Regions from separate parts of the Lentibacillus juripiscarius genome, predicted to be linked through region 2. Evidence: predicted binding sites of a transcription regulator. Region 2 holds the regulator's gene; each other region holds the start of a gene.
The links. The regulator Rex, encoded in region 2, represses fermentation and respiration genes when NADH is low (regulators of the CRP and FNR family bind a similar motif). The targets are predictions, from matches to a motif close to TTGTGAAATATTTCACAA.
Positions count from the first base shown of each region.

Region 1: ACFSUO_RS06680 (cytochrome c oxidase subunit 2A) is a predicted target of Rex. The motif match lies at 2,751-2,768, and genes of this name have one in related genera.
Region 3: ACFSUO_RS07505 (hemerythrin domain-containing protein) is a predicted target of Rex. The motif match lies at 2,637-2,654, and genes of this name have one in related genera.

Region 1 covers NZ_JBHUNA010000010.1:38,241-42,701, forward strand. Annotated here, with positions in the region: gene addA (helicase-exonuclease AddAB subunit AddA) at 1-2,603, shown strand, start outside; gene ACFSUO_RS06680 (cytochrome c oxidase subunit 2A) at 2,829-2,972, shown strand; gene ACFSUO_RS06685 (cytochrome c oxidase subunit II) at 2,985-3,446, shown strand; gene ACFSUO_RS06690 (cbb3-type cytochrome c oxidase subunit I) at 3,459-4,461, shown strand, end outside.
Region 2 covers NZ_JBHUNA010000007.1:156,762-161,222, reverse strand. Annotated here, with positions in the region: gene ACFSUO_RS04825 (ABC-F family ATP-binding cassette domain-containing protein) at 1-1,684, opposite strand, end outside; gene moaC (cyclic pyranopterin monophosphate synthase MoaC) at 1,822-2,316, shown strand; gene ACFSUO_RS04815 (redox-sensing transcriptional repressor Rex) at 2,319-2,951, shown strand; gene ACFSUO_RS04810 (MDR family MFS transporter) at 2,974-4,386, shown strand; gene ACFSUO_RS04805 (DUF4305 domain-containing protein) at 4,389-4,461, opposite strand, start outside.
Region 3 covers NZ_JBHUNA010000017.1:29,654-34,114, forward strand. Annotated here, with positions in the region: gene ACFSUO_RS07490 (nitrate reductase subunit alpha) at 1-1,396, opposite strand, end outside; gene ACFSUO_RS07495 (hypothetical protein) at 1,383-1,670, opposite strand; gene ACFSUO_RS07500 (hypothetical protein) at 1,691-2,014, opposite strand; gene ACFSUO_RS07505 (hemerythrin domain-containing protein) at 2,041-2,457, opposite strand; gene ACFSUO_RS07510 (acylphosphatase) at 2,791-3,060, shown strand; gene ACFSUO_RS07515 (4Fe-4S dicluster domain-containing protein) at 3,156-3,395, opposite strand; gene ACFSUO_RS07520 (M14 family metallopeptidase) at 3,592-4,461, shown strand, end outside.

The sequences.
Region 1 (4,461 bases), on a different contig from region 2:
TTTTGGCGGGCGAAGCATCAGGGCCTGGACATGTAAAGCCCTCTCATGTGGCGGTAAGCCTGCGTGAGCAATTTACAGAACTGCTCGTTGATGAATACCAGGATACCAACCTTGTCCAGGAGACCATTCTATCGCTCATAAGTGACCAGGACGGGCCAGGCAATATGTTCATGGTTGGCGATGTGAAGCAGAGCATTTACCGTTTCCGTCATGCGGAACCATCGCTGTTTATTGACAAGTATAAGCGTTTTGCAGATACGGCCAGCCCTGCCGCACGCATTGATCTCGCCAGCAATTTCCGCAGCCGGAAAGAAGTACTTACTGGAACAAATTTTGTTTTCCGGCAGATTCTTGATGAGGATGTTGGTGAAATCAGCTATGACGAGGATGCGGAATTGATTTATGGTAATGACAGGTATGATGCCGTTCCGCATGCCGAACCGGAACCTGAACTTGTTATCATTGACAGGGAAGCAAATGATGAACCGGAAGAAATGTCACCTGAAGAAGAGAGTTATCAGGATCTGGAAAAGGCTCAACTGGAAGCTAGGGCATATGCGGAAAAGATAAAGGACTGGATTGGAAAAAACGGTAATGCCCCCATGCAAGTGTATGATAAAACGATTGACGCCCAGCGGGATATCCAATATCGTGACATGGTCATTTTAATGCGTTCCATGAATTGGGCACCAACCATTATGGATGAACTGAAAAAACAGGGGATACCCGTTTATGCCGATTTGTCGACCGGTTATTTTGACGCCATTGAAGTAAAAGTTATGCTGAACTTTTTAAAAGTGATCGACAACCCAAGACAGGACATTCCGCTCGCATCTGTACTGAAGTCACCGATTGTCGGCATGAATGAGGAAGACCTTGGCCGAATCCGTCTGGCAAACAGGTGGGGAACCTATTATGATGCATTAAAGGCCTTCTGTCGGCAGAGCATGGATGAGACAGCCACGAAGGCCGATCGTTTTCTCGACAATCTTGCCCGTTACCGTCTGGCATCACGCCAGGGGGCACTCTCAGAGTTGATTTGGCAGATTTATAGAGAAACAGGCTACTATGATTTTGTCGGTGGCATGCCAGGAGGACGGCAGCGCCAGGCTAATTTAAGAGCACTATATGACCGGGCGCGCGGGTATGAAACGACCTCATTCCGTGGGTTGTTCCGCTTCTTGCGGTTCATTGAACGGATGGAAGAACGCGGGGATGACTTAGGTGCTGCCCGTGCCCTCAGTGAACAGGAAGACGTTGTCCGGATGATGACGATTCATAAAAGCAAGGGGCTGGAATTTCCGGTCGTTATTCTTGGAGCGATGGACAAGGAGTTTAATGTGCAGGATCTGAATGAACGGTATTTGCTGCATAAGGACCTTGGCATGGCCAGCAAATATATCGACCCGGTTAAACGGATCACCTACCCGACACTGTACTATCATGCGATGAAACAGGAAAAACGGCGGGAATTGCTGGCGGAAGAAATGCGTGTGTTGTATGTTGCCATGACACGTGCGAAAGAGAAACTGCTGATGGTCGGAAGTGTCGTCTCATTTACCAAAAAACAAGAGAAATGGGAGCAGATGATTGATCACGCCGACTGGATCCTGCCGGCACATTACCGTGTAAAATCGAAATCATACCTGGACTGGGTTGGACCTGCATTAATCCGGCACAAGATGAATGATGCACTCAGAACGGAAGATGTTGCAGATAAAGTGCTGGAGGAGATTCGTGTTGACCCATCCCAATGGAAGGTAACGGTCACGCATGGAAGTGCTTATACGGATCTGGAGAAAGACTCCGAACACGAGGACAGTCATCTGAGAGAAAAACTCATGAACTGGGAACCGCTGGACATGGAAGAAAATGCTTATACGGAAGCAGTAGCCAACAGGCTGTCTTACCGTTATCCTTACGAAGAGGCGGCCAGATCCCGTTCAAAACAGACGGTCACCGAGCTGAAACGACAACGTGAACAAAAGGATGAATACAGCAGTGACCAGTTGATTGCCCAGTTTCAGCCGCCAATCGTCAGACGGCCCGCTTTCATGCAAAAACAAAAAGAAATCACCGCCGCAGAACGAGGGACGGCCATGCATACGGTGATGCAGCATATTCCATTAAAACAGCCACTCCAGCCTGAACAGATCACAGAGTTTGTGGAATCACTGGTTGAAGGGGAATTTCTCACGCGGCAGGAAGCGGACGCGATTGATGGGCATGCCATTTCCGAATTCTTCACAACAGCAATTGGGCAGAAGGTAATAAATGCAGCAGAAGTTTATCGGGAGGTGCCTTTCAGCTTAACTCTCCCGGCAAATGAAGTCTATGCCGACTGGACAAATGATACCGAGGAACAAGTGCTGATTCAGGGTGTGATTGACTGTGTCATCCCAATGGAAGACGGATGGGCCATTCTTGATTATAAAACGGATACGATGACCGAAGAAGTGGCAGAAACGGCAAAGGAAAAACTTCGCAAACGGTATGACGTACAAATGAACCTTTATAAAGAAGCGCTCGAGCGCATTTGGAAAAAGCCAGTAAAGGCGGCACACCTTTATTTCTTTTCCAAACAGCTCGAACTGGAAATGTAGTACCATTTGTGGCGAAATTGTTACAACGGGAATATGGAAAATCATCGGGCCAAATCCTTGTCATGTCAAGGATTTGGCCTTTTTATTTACGCAAAAAAAGAAAGACGTGTGCATTCCCCCGGGTGGTGTTATGGAAATCACACTTACCTGTGATGCAGTTCACTTCGATAATGCCCCCCACTGACTATGATGTAAGTGAACCGAATCAATGAGGAGGGAGTATGTATGGAAGCTTCAAAACAGAGTGCTCCAAAAAATAAGAATGATGAAAAGTCTTTGAGAGGTACATTTGCATCAGTGCTGATCGTTGCAGCTATTATCGTCGTCATGTGGGCCGGTGTGTTCTGGCTTTATATGGAAAGAGTTTAAGGGGGGAACGGTATGCATCGTCTGGAAGAAATTTGGCTAGCGTTAAGTGCCGGTATTCTAGTTATTTTCATGGTTATCGTTGGTTATCAGGGATTTGCACTCGGCATGGGACCACCGAGCAATATGGATACGATTGACCCGCAAAAGGTTGATGAGACAGCTCCATTTGATGAGCCCGGGGTTTACAAGCGAGGCGAGAACGAATATGAAGTTATCATGACACTCCAGGCATTCTCATTTAATCCTGGTGACATTGAAGTGCCAGCTGGAGCGAAAGTTACGTTTACGATGACGTCCAAGGATGTAACGCACGGGTTTCAGGTTGCCGGAACAAACATAAACGCGATGGTGATGCCAGGGCACATTCAAAAAATCACGCATTCATTTGATGAGCCTGGCAACTATCTAGTTCTGTGCAATGAATACTGCGGGACAGGGCATCAGCTGATGTCCACCGAGATTACGGTGAAGTAAAGGAGTGATAGTATGGCAAGGCCGCTAAAAGATATTATTTATGATGACCCAAAAAAAGTCTTTGGGCCGAACCCGAAAGATGCCAGAATAACGAAATCCTATTTGTCAGTCGCTTTTATTACATTGCTTATCGGCGGGGTTCTCGGTTTACTGCAGGGACTCGAGCGGGCTGGGCTCATGGAATTGCCGGCATGGCTGAATTACTATCAGGTATTGACGGCCCATGGGATTCTATTGATCTTAATTTTTACGGCAGCATTTACGATTGGTTATTTATATTCCGGATTCGCGCATACGATCGGCGGTTTGCTTCCGAAAGTCCGCAAGATGGCCTGGACCGGATTTGGTCTGATACTAGTAGGAGTTGTGCTGGTTGTCGCAACTATCCTGGCAAATGAGGCATCTGTCTTATATACATTCTATCCACCGATGGCAGCGTCACCTGTGTTCTATATTGGACTGGTATTCATTGTACTGGGAATCTGGTCGAACTGTTTCGGTGTGTTTATCAACTATAACCACTGGAGGAAAAACCATAAAGGGCAAGTAACACCGCTGTTTGCTTTCTTCACCATGGGAGTATTCGTACTCTGGTTTTTCGGAAGTTTGGGTGTGACCTATGAGGTGCTTACACTTATCCCTTGGTCACTTGGCTGGAAAGAAACAGTCAATGTCATGGTGAGCCGTACATTGTTCTGGAGTTTCGGTCACACATTGGTGAATATTTGGTACATTGTCGCATCATCTGCCTGGTATGTTGCTATCCCGAAAATTGTTGGCGGGAAGCTGTTCAGCGATAAACTGGCAAGGGTTGTTGTCATCCTGCTTGTCATCCTGAACATTCCGGGAGGATTTCACCACCAGATCATTGACCCGGGAATTACGGAAACCGTTAAATTTCTGCACGTGTTCATGAGTATATCCATCGCATTCCCTTCCCTGATGACAGCATTCGCTATGTTCGCTGTTCTGGAGCGTGCCGGACGCAAACATGGCGGAAAAGGATTGTTCGGAT
Region 2 (4,461 bases):
GGAACTGGGTTTTTCTCTGCTCCTGTGCCGGTCCAGTTTCTTCGGACTGCGTGAGTTTTTGTATTTCGGCCTCTTCCTGTTTCTTTTCCATGTAGTAGTCGTAATTACCTAAATAGATTGTTGCATCGGTATGCTGCATTTCCACAATTTTGTCGGCCAGTTTATTAATGAAATACCGATCATGGGAAACGAATAGAATCGTTCCCGGAAAGTCCATCAACGCAGCTTCAAGTACCTCTTTACTGTCAATGTCCAAATGGTTGGTCGGTTCGTCAAGAATAAGGAAGTTGGCGTTTTGCATCATCAGCCTTGCCATTGACAGCCGTGCCTTTTCACCACCACTAAGGGAATGGACAGGCTTTTTGACATCGTCACCCGAAAACAAAAAGTTTCCCAAAACGGTGCGGATGTCTTTCTCATCTATATCGGGATATTCATCCCACAATTGGTCCAGCACTGTTTTGGATGGCGTCAGCTGCTTTTGTTCCTGATCGTAGTAACCGATTTGAACATTAGTGCCTATTTGGATATTGCCTGCTGACGGGACCAGTGCTCCAGTAATCGTTTTTAACAGGGTTGTTTTTCCGACGCCGTTCGGACCGGTTAAGGCAATTCGTTCGCCGCGGCTGGCATGTACAGTGATATTTTGAAAGATGGCTTCATCGCCATATTGAAATGCCAGTTCGTCAATTTTCAGGACGTCGTTTCCGCTTGCACGGTTAATCCGGAATGAAAAGGAAGCTGATTTCTCGTCACCTTTTGGCTTTTCTATACGTTCCATTTTGGCCAGCTGTTTCCGCCGGCTTTGTGCGCGTTTTGTGGTGGACGCACGAACGATATTTTTTTGGATGAAATCTTCCATCTTCTTTATTTCTGATTGTTGCTTTTCATATTCTTTCATTTCCTGCTCATAATCGATAGCCCGCTGTTTCAAGTAATGACTGTAATTCCCGTTGTATTTCTTTGACCTGTTCCGTGAAATTTCATATACAATCGATGAGGTCTTATCCAGAAAGTACCGGTCGTGTGAAACGATGGCGATTGCACCTGGGTAGCTAGCTAAAAACTGTTCGAGCCAAGTCATTGTGGCAATGTCCAAATGGTTGGTCGGTTCGTCCAATATTAATAGATCAGGCTTTTTTAACAGCAGTTTTCCGAGTGCAAGGCGTGACTTCTGGCCACCGCTCAGTTTATTGACAAGGGTGTCAAATGGGATGTTATGGAAATTTAGACCTGTCAGAACGGATTTGATGCTTGCTTCGTATTCATATCCGCCATTTTCGGCGAATAGCTGCTGTTTTTTGTCGTAATCGTTCAGCAGCTGTTCATACGTTGCATCAGTTAGCGAGGCTGCCTGTTTCATTTTTTGTTCAAGTTCTCTCAATTCCTGTTGTTGCATTAGCAAATCATCAAAAACGTCCAGCATTTCATCCCATATGGTTTTGTCTGATTCCAGGCTGCTGTGCTGAGTCAGGTAGCCGATGGACGCATTTTTTGGTTTGAACAGATCTCCTTCATCATACGAAAGTTCTCCGGCCATAATCTTTAAGAGTGTTGATTTCCCGGCGCCATTTCTGCCGACAATGGCGATTCGGTCATTTGTTTGTATCTCCAGTTTTATATTCGCCAAAATTTCATCAGCTCCAAATGACTTGGATACGTCATTCAGCTGCATCACTATCATGTTAGTTCACCTCATCCTTCTTAAGTGTATCGTATCATGAATGAATAGGAAAATGATATTGTGAAACGCATCACGACTTCTTTATGCTTTTCTGATAGAATAGGTACTGAACCATAAACAAAAATGGAGTGGAGTATATGTCTGATTTCACGCACTTTAATGAGCAGGGAAGGGCAAGGATGGTGGATATTAGTGATAAAAAGGAAACTGAACGCACTGCCACTGCCGTTTCCAGCATTCAATTGACAGAAGAAATATATGAAAAGATAAATGCCGGTACGATGAAAAAGGGAGATGTACTGGCGGTCGCCCAGGTTGCGGGTATTATGGCTGCAAAGAACACATCTGACTGGATACCAATGTGTCATCCATTGCAGTTGAAGGGAACCGATATTACGTTTGACTGGAACATTGCTGATGGCAGTTATGAACTAATGATTACTGCCTCGGTCAAAACGAAAGGTTCAACTGGGGTGGAAATGGAAGCATTAACAGCGGCCTCCGCAACAGCACTGACGGTATATGATATGTGTAAAGCCCTTGATAAAGGAATGGTTATAGGCCAGACATACCTGGTGACCAAAACCGGCGGCAAATCAGGGGAGTACCACCGCGATGTCAAGGAGGACTGAGAGTGGATCAAAATAAAATACCACAGGCGACTGCCAAACGGCTGCCGCTTTACTACCGGTTTTTGAACAGCCTGAATCATCAGGGGAAAAAGCGTGTATCGTCCAAAGAGCTGAGTGATGCCGTGAAAGTCGACTCGGCAACCATCCGGAGGGATTTTTCCTATTTTGGCGCACTGGGAAAAAAAGGGTATGGCTACAATGTGGAATATTTGCTCGGTTTTTTCCGGAAAACATTGGACCAGGATGAACTGACGGAAGTAGCCCTGATTGGTGTCGGGAATCTTGGTACAGCCTTTTTGCATTACAACTTTTTGAAAAACAACAATACAAAAATTGTCATGGCGTTTGACGCGGATCCGGAAAAGCCGGGGACCGATATTGACGGTATTCCGATTTACCACATTGATGACCTTGAGGAGAAAATGGGGGATGTCCGGGTAGCCATTTTAACCGTGCCATCCGGCGAAGCGCAAGGCATCACGAATCGGCTGGCAGATTATGGCATAGAGGGTATACTGAACTTCACACCCGCACGAATAACTGTACCTTCGGGGGTTCGCGTGCACCATATAGACTTGGCGATTGAACTGCAGGCGCTCGTTTATTTTTTGAAACATTATCCGTTAGATGGCTAATACGTCCTCAGGAGGAAAAATGATGCGTAAAATTGATCCGAAATGGCTTGTCGTCATGTCCGTTTTATTCGGTACGTTTACCGTTATATTAAACAACAGCATGCTGAATCCAACATTGCCGACATTCATGGATTTGTTTGAGGCTGATGCTGTGCAGGTGAGCTGGCTTTTGACCATTTTCATGGTGTCGATGGGGATGACGATGCCGCTGACAGGATACTTGGGTGACCGGTTTGGCAAGAAGCGCATATACATAATCGGCTTGGTTATTTTTACGGCTGGGTCAGTGATGGGGGCTTTGTCCGTTAGTTTGCCGATGATTATTATGTCACGGTTCGTCCAAGGAACTGCCGGCGGTTTGATGATGCCGATAGCGATGGCGCTTATTTTTAATGCTTTTCCAAAAGGGGAACGAGGAACGGCTGTCGGTATATACGGTATTGCAGCGATGGTTGCACCGGCTATCGGTCCAACAGTCGGCGGGGTTGTCATTGAATACTTCGAATGGCCGTTTTTGTTTTTGTTTAATTTGCCATTTGCAATTACTGGCATCTTCTTCTGCATCCGGTACTTAAAACCAACAGAGAAAAATCCGGACTTAAAATTTGATCTGCCGGGATTCCTGCTTATCACAGCAGGAGTGGGTTCCATTCTTTATGCACTTGGACGCGGCTCCACACTGGAATTGATGCTGTCGCCAATAAGCCTCGGATGCATCGCTACCGGGGTTATTCTGATTATTATCTTTGTCCGGTATGAGCTGAAGCAGGAACAGCCTCTGCTTAATTTGTCGATATTCAAAATTCCTACTTATTCGGTCTCGATTGCGATGACAGCGACAGCGTCTATTGGTTTGTTCTCCGGTATATTTTTGCTGCCATTGCTTATCCAGGAAGTGTATGGTTTGAGCGAAGTGCAGACCGGGCTCTTGTTTTTGCCATCCGCATTAATGAGCGGCGTCTTTATGACAATGGGCGGCCGGCTGCTCGATAAAAAAGGCCCTAAATATGTTGTACCTGTTGGGCTCTTACTGCTTGGCGGATTCACACTGGCCCTTGGCTTCAACACGATGTCAACGTCATTCTGGTTCATATTAATTATGCATTGTTTACGGGGGGCAGGTCTCGGGATGTGCAACATGCCGGCAACAACAGCTGGCATGAATGCAATTCCGGATCAACAGGTGGCGCAGGGATCAGCCATGAATAACGTGATTCGGCAAATCTTTTCATCGTTTGGGATTGTTTTCTTCTCCATATATTATGAAGTGCGGCGGGCTCAGCTGTTTGCAACTGCTATGGAAACGGACCAGGCAACATTGCAGACGCTGAACGAAGCGTTTATGATTGCCGGCGTGTTTATTCTTCTAATGATACCGGTGTCGTTTGTTATGAAAGGAACAGAGGAATTAAAAAGAAGCAGTGCATCCGCTTAGCACTACTTCTTTTTCTTTTGGTTTTTTATTTTGAAGTGGATGATCAGCATCCGGATACCGACACCAACGTCTAGT
Region 3 (4,461 bases), on a different contig from region 2:
AGACAGTTGTTACTTTTACACGGTTGCCATCCGTATCCTGTATTTCTCTGACAGGTACACCGCGTTTGACAATATCCCCTTCTGTTTCTGCAAAATAAGGAAAGCTTACTGTCACAGCCTCATCATGACGATCGATGAAGCTAAGTTCGGGATCGATGAAGCTACCATCTTCTTTATCCAGCTGGAGGTTCCAATTGCTTTCACCATCCCAGCGGAATCCCATACTTCCGTTTGGTGCTTCTAATGTATCAGTGCCAGAGTCCCAAACGAGTGTCTTCCATTCACCCAGTTCGTGGTCGTCATTCAAATCAGACGCGCGGAGGAACCGGTCACTGCGGTACTCTCCATCTTGTTCGCTCAGGGTTACCAAATATGGCAAGTCAGTATATTTTTTTGCGTAATCTGTAAAGTAAGGCGTTTCTTTATCGACATAAAACTCTTTTAAAATAACATGGGTCATGGCCATTGCAAGTGCTGCATCTGTGCCGGCACGGGCTGGCAGCCAAATATCGGCGAATTTTTCATATTCCGCGTAATCCGGGCTGACTCCGACGACTTTTGTCCCATTGTATCTTGCTTCGACCATGAAGTGAGCATCCGGTGTCCGGGTCTGCGGCAGATTGGTACCCCAGATAATGAAGTACTTGGAGTTATACCAGTCGGCACTTTCCGGAACATCTGTCTGTTCTCCCCATACTTGCGGTGAAGCCGGCGGCAAGTCTGCATACCAATCATAAAAGCTTAAAATGGTGCCGCCGATCAGCGACAGGAAGCGTGTGCCGGAAGAATAGCTGATCATAGACATGGCCGGTATCGGACTGAAGCCTGCGACACGGTCCGGCCCATATTTTTGGATGGTATGGATAGAAGCGCTGGCAATCATTTCACTCATGTCCCGCCATGTTGCACGGACAAAGCCACCTTTACCGCGAGCCTGGACATATTGGGCACGTTTTTCGGGTGTGCTGACAATATTCTGCCATGCTTCGACAGGATCGCTTCCAGCTTCGCGTTCTTCTTTCCACAACGCATACAAATCACTGCGGACATATGGGTATTTCACCCGTATCGGACTGTACGTATACCATGAAAAACTGGCACCTCTTGGACAGCCACGTGGTTCATATTCCGGGAAGTCATCCCCTGTACTTGGATAGTCGGTCTGCTGCGTTTCCGAAGTAATAATGCCATCCTTCACATAAATTTTCCAGCTGCATGAGCCTGTGCAATTGACACCATGTGTGGACCGGACAACTTTATCGTGCTGCCAGCGTCTTCGGTAGATATCTTCTGAATCACGGGGACGAGTACTCTCTTCTGTCCAGCCCTCATTGATGCGAGTTCCGGCTTTTACGTGTTTCAAGGTTTCAAATAGTTTATTTCTATTCTTTTTCACTTGTGCCACCTCCCTGATGGGTTGCCTCAACTGGATTAAATCGTTCCCCCAAGATTTTGAAGCTACCACTTCCTGCTTCCATTTCTTCCAGGAAAATTTTCAGGCTGGGAGCATTGGAAGCCACAAGTATTAATCGTTCCAATGTATCGTACTCTTTTATGTCATAGATGGATTCGATGATTTTGGGAGGGATTTCACCGAACCGCATTTTTAAAATCGCCAATAAATCTTCCCGATCCTGTACATTATTTGCTTCATCTTCAAACATGAACATGACACATACACTCCTTTGTGCTATGGTTTCATCATTCGGTAGTAATCAGCAATCATCACTTCTTTGCAGGACTCCCCAACTTCTTCAATGAACGCCGTCAATTCTGTGTCAAAGCTTTGAAGGGACTTGACGGAAAACGATTGAGCCTTCTGATGAGCATAGTTATCCCCATAATAAAGGATGATCTTATACCCGGATGCTTCTTTAACAGCATTCGCCTGAATATCATACGGATGGATGTTATAACGATCTTCCAGCTCCGTTGTTATAAAGCTGTACAATTCCGGAAGTATGACACGAAGCGACCGTTCTTTCCCGGTTGATGCTTGTTCAGAATGCAACATGCTTCACCTCCCAGTGATGTATTATTTTAATGCTCCGGCAAAACATCCAATTCTTTTTGATTATGCAATTCATCAACAATAATTAATGAATGGAAACGCTGCACCACCCCGCCGGTTACCCCGAATTCGGGCAGTAACCGTTTGATTTCAGCGACCAGCAGCCGCAGCAAATCGTGATCACGTGTCAATGCAACAATGTCATCCTTCATATCCGGATTTTCCTTCACCAGATCTTTATATAAACCTTCTTCCTCTGAACTAGCGTGGGCAAGGGTTCTTGTCTCCCATTGTTCGACAAGCACATATGCTAATTCCATTGCCTTTTCCTGCTGACTGTTATCGGCAAGTTTTTCGAGCATGTTTGTTAGCTCGATTGCTTCGTTTAATGCTGCTTCATGTATGGCAGCATGACTGTCGGCACGTTTCAAAGCTGGACCTGACATTTTTAATCACTCCTATGCTTTGGTCTTTCAAAGATTAATAGATAAGGCAGGCTGACATTCGTTCTTATTTGTACCATCCCGTCAGCCCGTCATTTAATCGGAATTTACTTCCTTTATTTTTTTCAGCATATCACGCCTATTAACCTCTCACAATTCTTATATGGCGAATGTTAGTCAAAATGTGATAATTATCACGAAATCCTGGTAACAGTTTTGTCGAAATAATTTTCTTGACATAGGATGACGAGTTTGTTAAGAAGGAAAATGGTATGTTTAAGAATACATTATGTGGCTATATATACGAATAGCGAGAAAATAAAGGAGACGGTAGGAATGTTAGCACATGTCATTGTCAGCGGCCGTGTTCAGGGTGTAGGGTTTAGGTTTTCAGCCCAGCAGCAGGCCAGGAGGCATCATTTGAATGGTTGGGTTCAAAATAAAGCAAACGGTACCGTGGAATTGGAAGTGGAAGGTGATGAAGAGCAGGTCCATACTTTTCTCCAGGCATTGAAAAAAGGATTCAGCCCGTTTATTCACGTGGACAATATGGAAGTAGATTTAGACCAGAAAGATAAAGGTTTCAAGGATTTCTCCATCAAATGAAACTTCATTCAGTGGGGGTATGACAGCCCGTTAATGCGTGATAAAATAAGAACCGCCGGCAGCATGCAGCGGTTCTTGTTCTCATCGCTTCTGCGCTAGCGGTTCTCGAAAAATTGGCGGTTTAATTCGGTATATTTACTTTCTTCTTCCGGTACTTCATCTTCCATATAAATGGCCTCGACCGGGCAAACCGCTTCACATGCACCACAATCGATGCAAATATCAGGATCAATATAGAACATATCTTTGCCTTCTTCTATACAGTCTACAGGACAAACTTCTACGCATTCCCCTGATTTTTCATTTATGCAAGGTGATGTTATGACAAAAGCCAAGCTAATTCCTCCTTCAGATTAGGGACAAATCATTCATTATAGGGGTTGTTCAAAAAGTCCGGGTTATCTACTTTTTGAACACGCACTTATACAAGTATATTACAGAATTTTGTCTGCAGATTCAAGTGTTGGAGCACATTCCTGGGCGTTTATACATACCATTTACTATCGGATTCATATGAAGGAGAGGTTATGTATGGAAGTCACCATCCGGCCAAATGATTCCCTCTGGTATTACAGTGAATTATTTGATGTTCCGCTTGTATTGATTGAACAATCAAACCCGGCATTGAATCCAAATCAATTAATGGCTGGTGAAACAGTACAAATTCCTGGCTACATGATTCATAACCGTACCATCGCTGCGAATGATTCATTGTGGAAAGTCGCTATGGAACAGAATGTGCCGGTTGATATGCTTCAGTTAGTGAACCCAACGATTAATCCCGGCAACTTATCAATCGGGGAAACAATAGCAGTTCCAGCACGTGTTGATCAATTACTCTTAACAGATTTCAATCACTATACATTTGCAAAGATGGTACGGGATATCCAGCTGCTCACAACCGTTTATCCATTCATTCGGAAACAGTCCATCGGCAATTCCGTCATGGGAAAAGATCTAACAGAACTGCAGATTGGCAGCGGCCAAAAACAGGTTCACCTGAACGGTTCATTCCATGCCAATGAATGGATTACAACCCCTGTTATTATGCGCTTCATCAACGAATATGCACGGGCATTGACCAATAAAATGCCGATAAGGGGACTTCAAATGCTTCCTTACATTCAGGAAACCAACTTATCTGTTGTCCCAATGGTCAACCCGGACGGTGTCGATCTTGTCCTGGATGGTGCATCTGCAGCCGGTACGTATCGCGAGGAAGTCCTTGCTTTGAATGACCAAAATCCGGATTTCTCGAACTGGAAAGCAAATATTGCCGGCGTCGATCTAAACAACCAATATCCAGCCCGATGGGAAGTTGAAGAAGCACGAAAACCTGATTCACCACAACCTAGAGATTATCCTGGGCCGCATCCCTTATCGGAGCCGGAAGCTATTGCA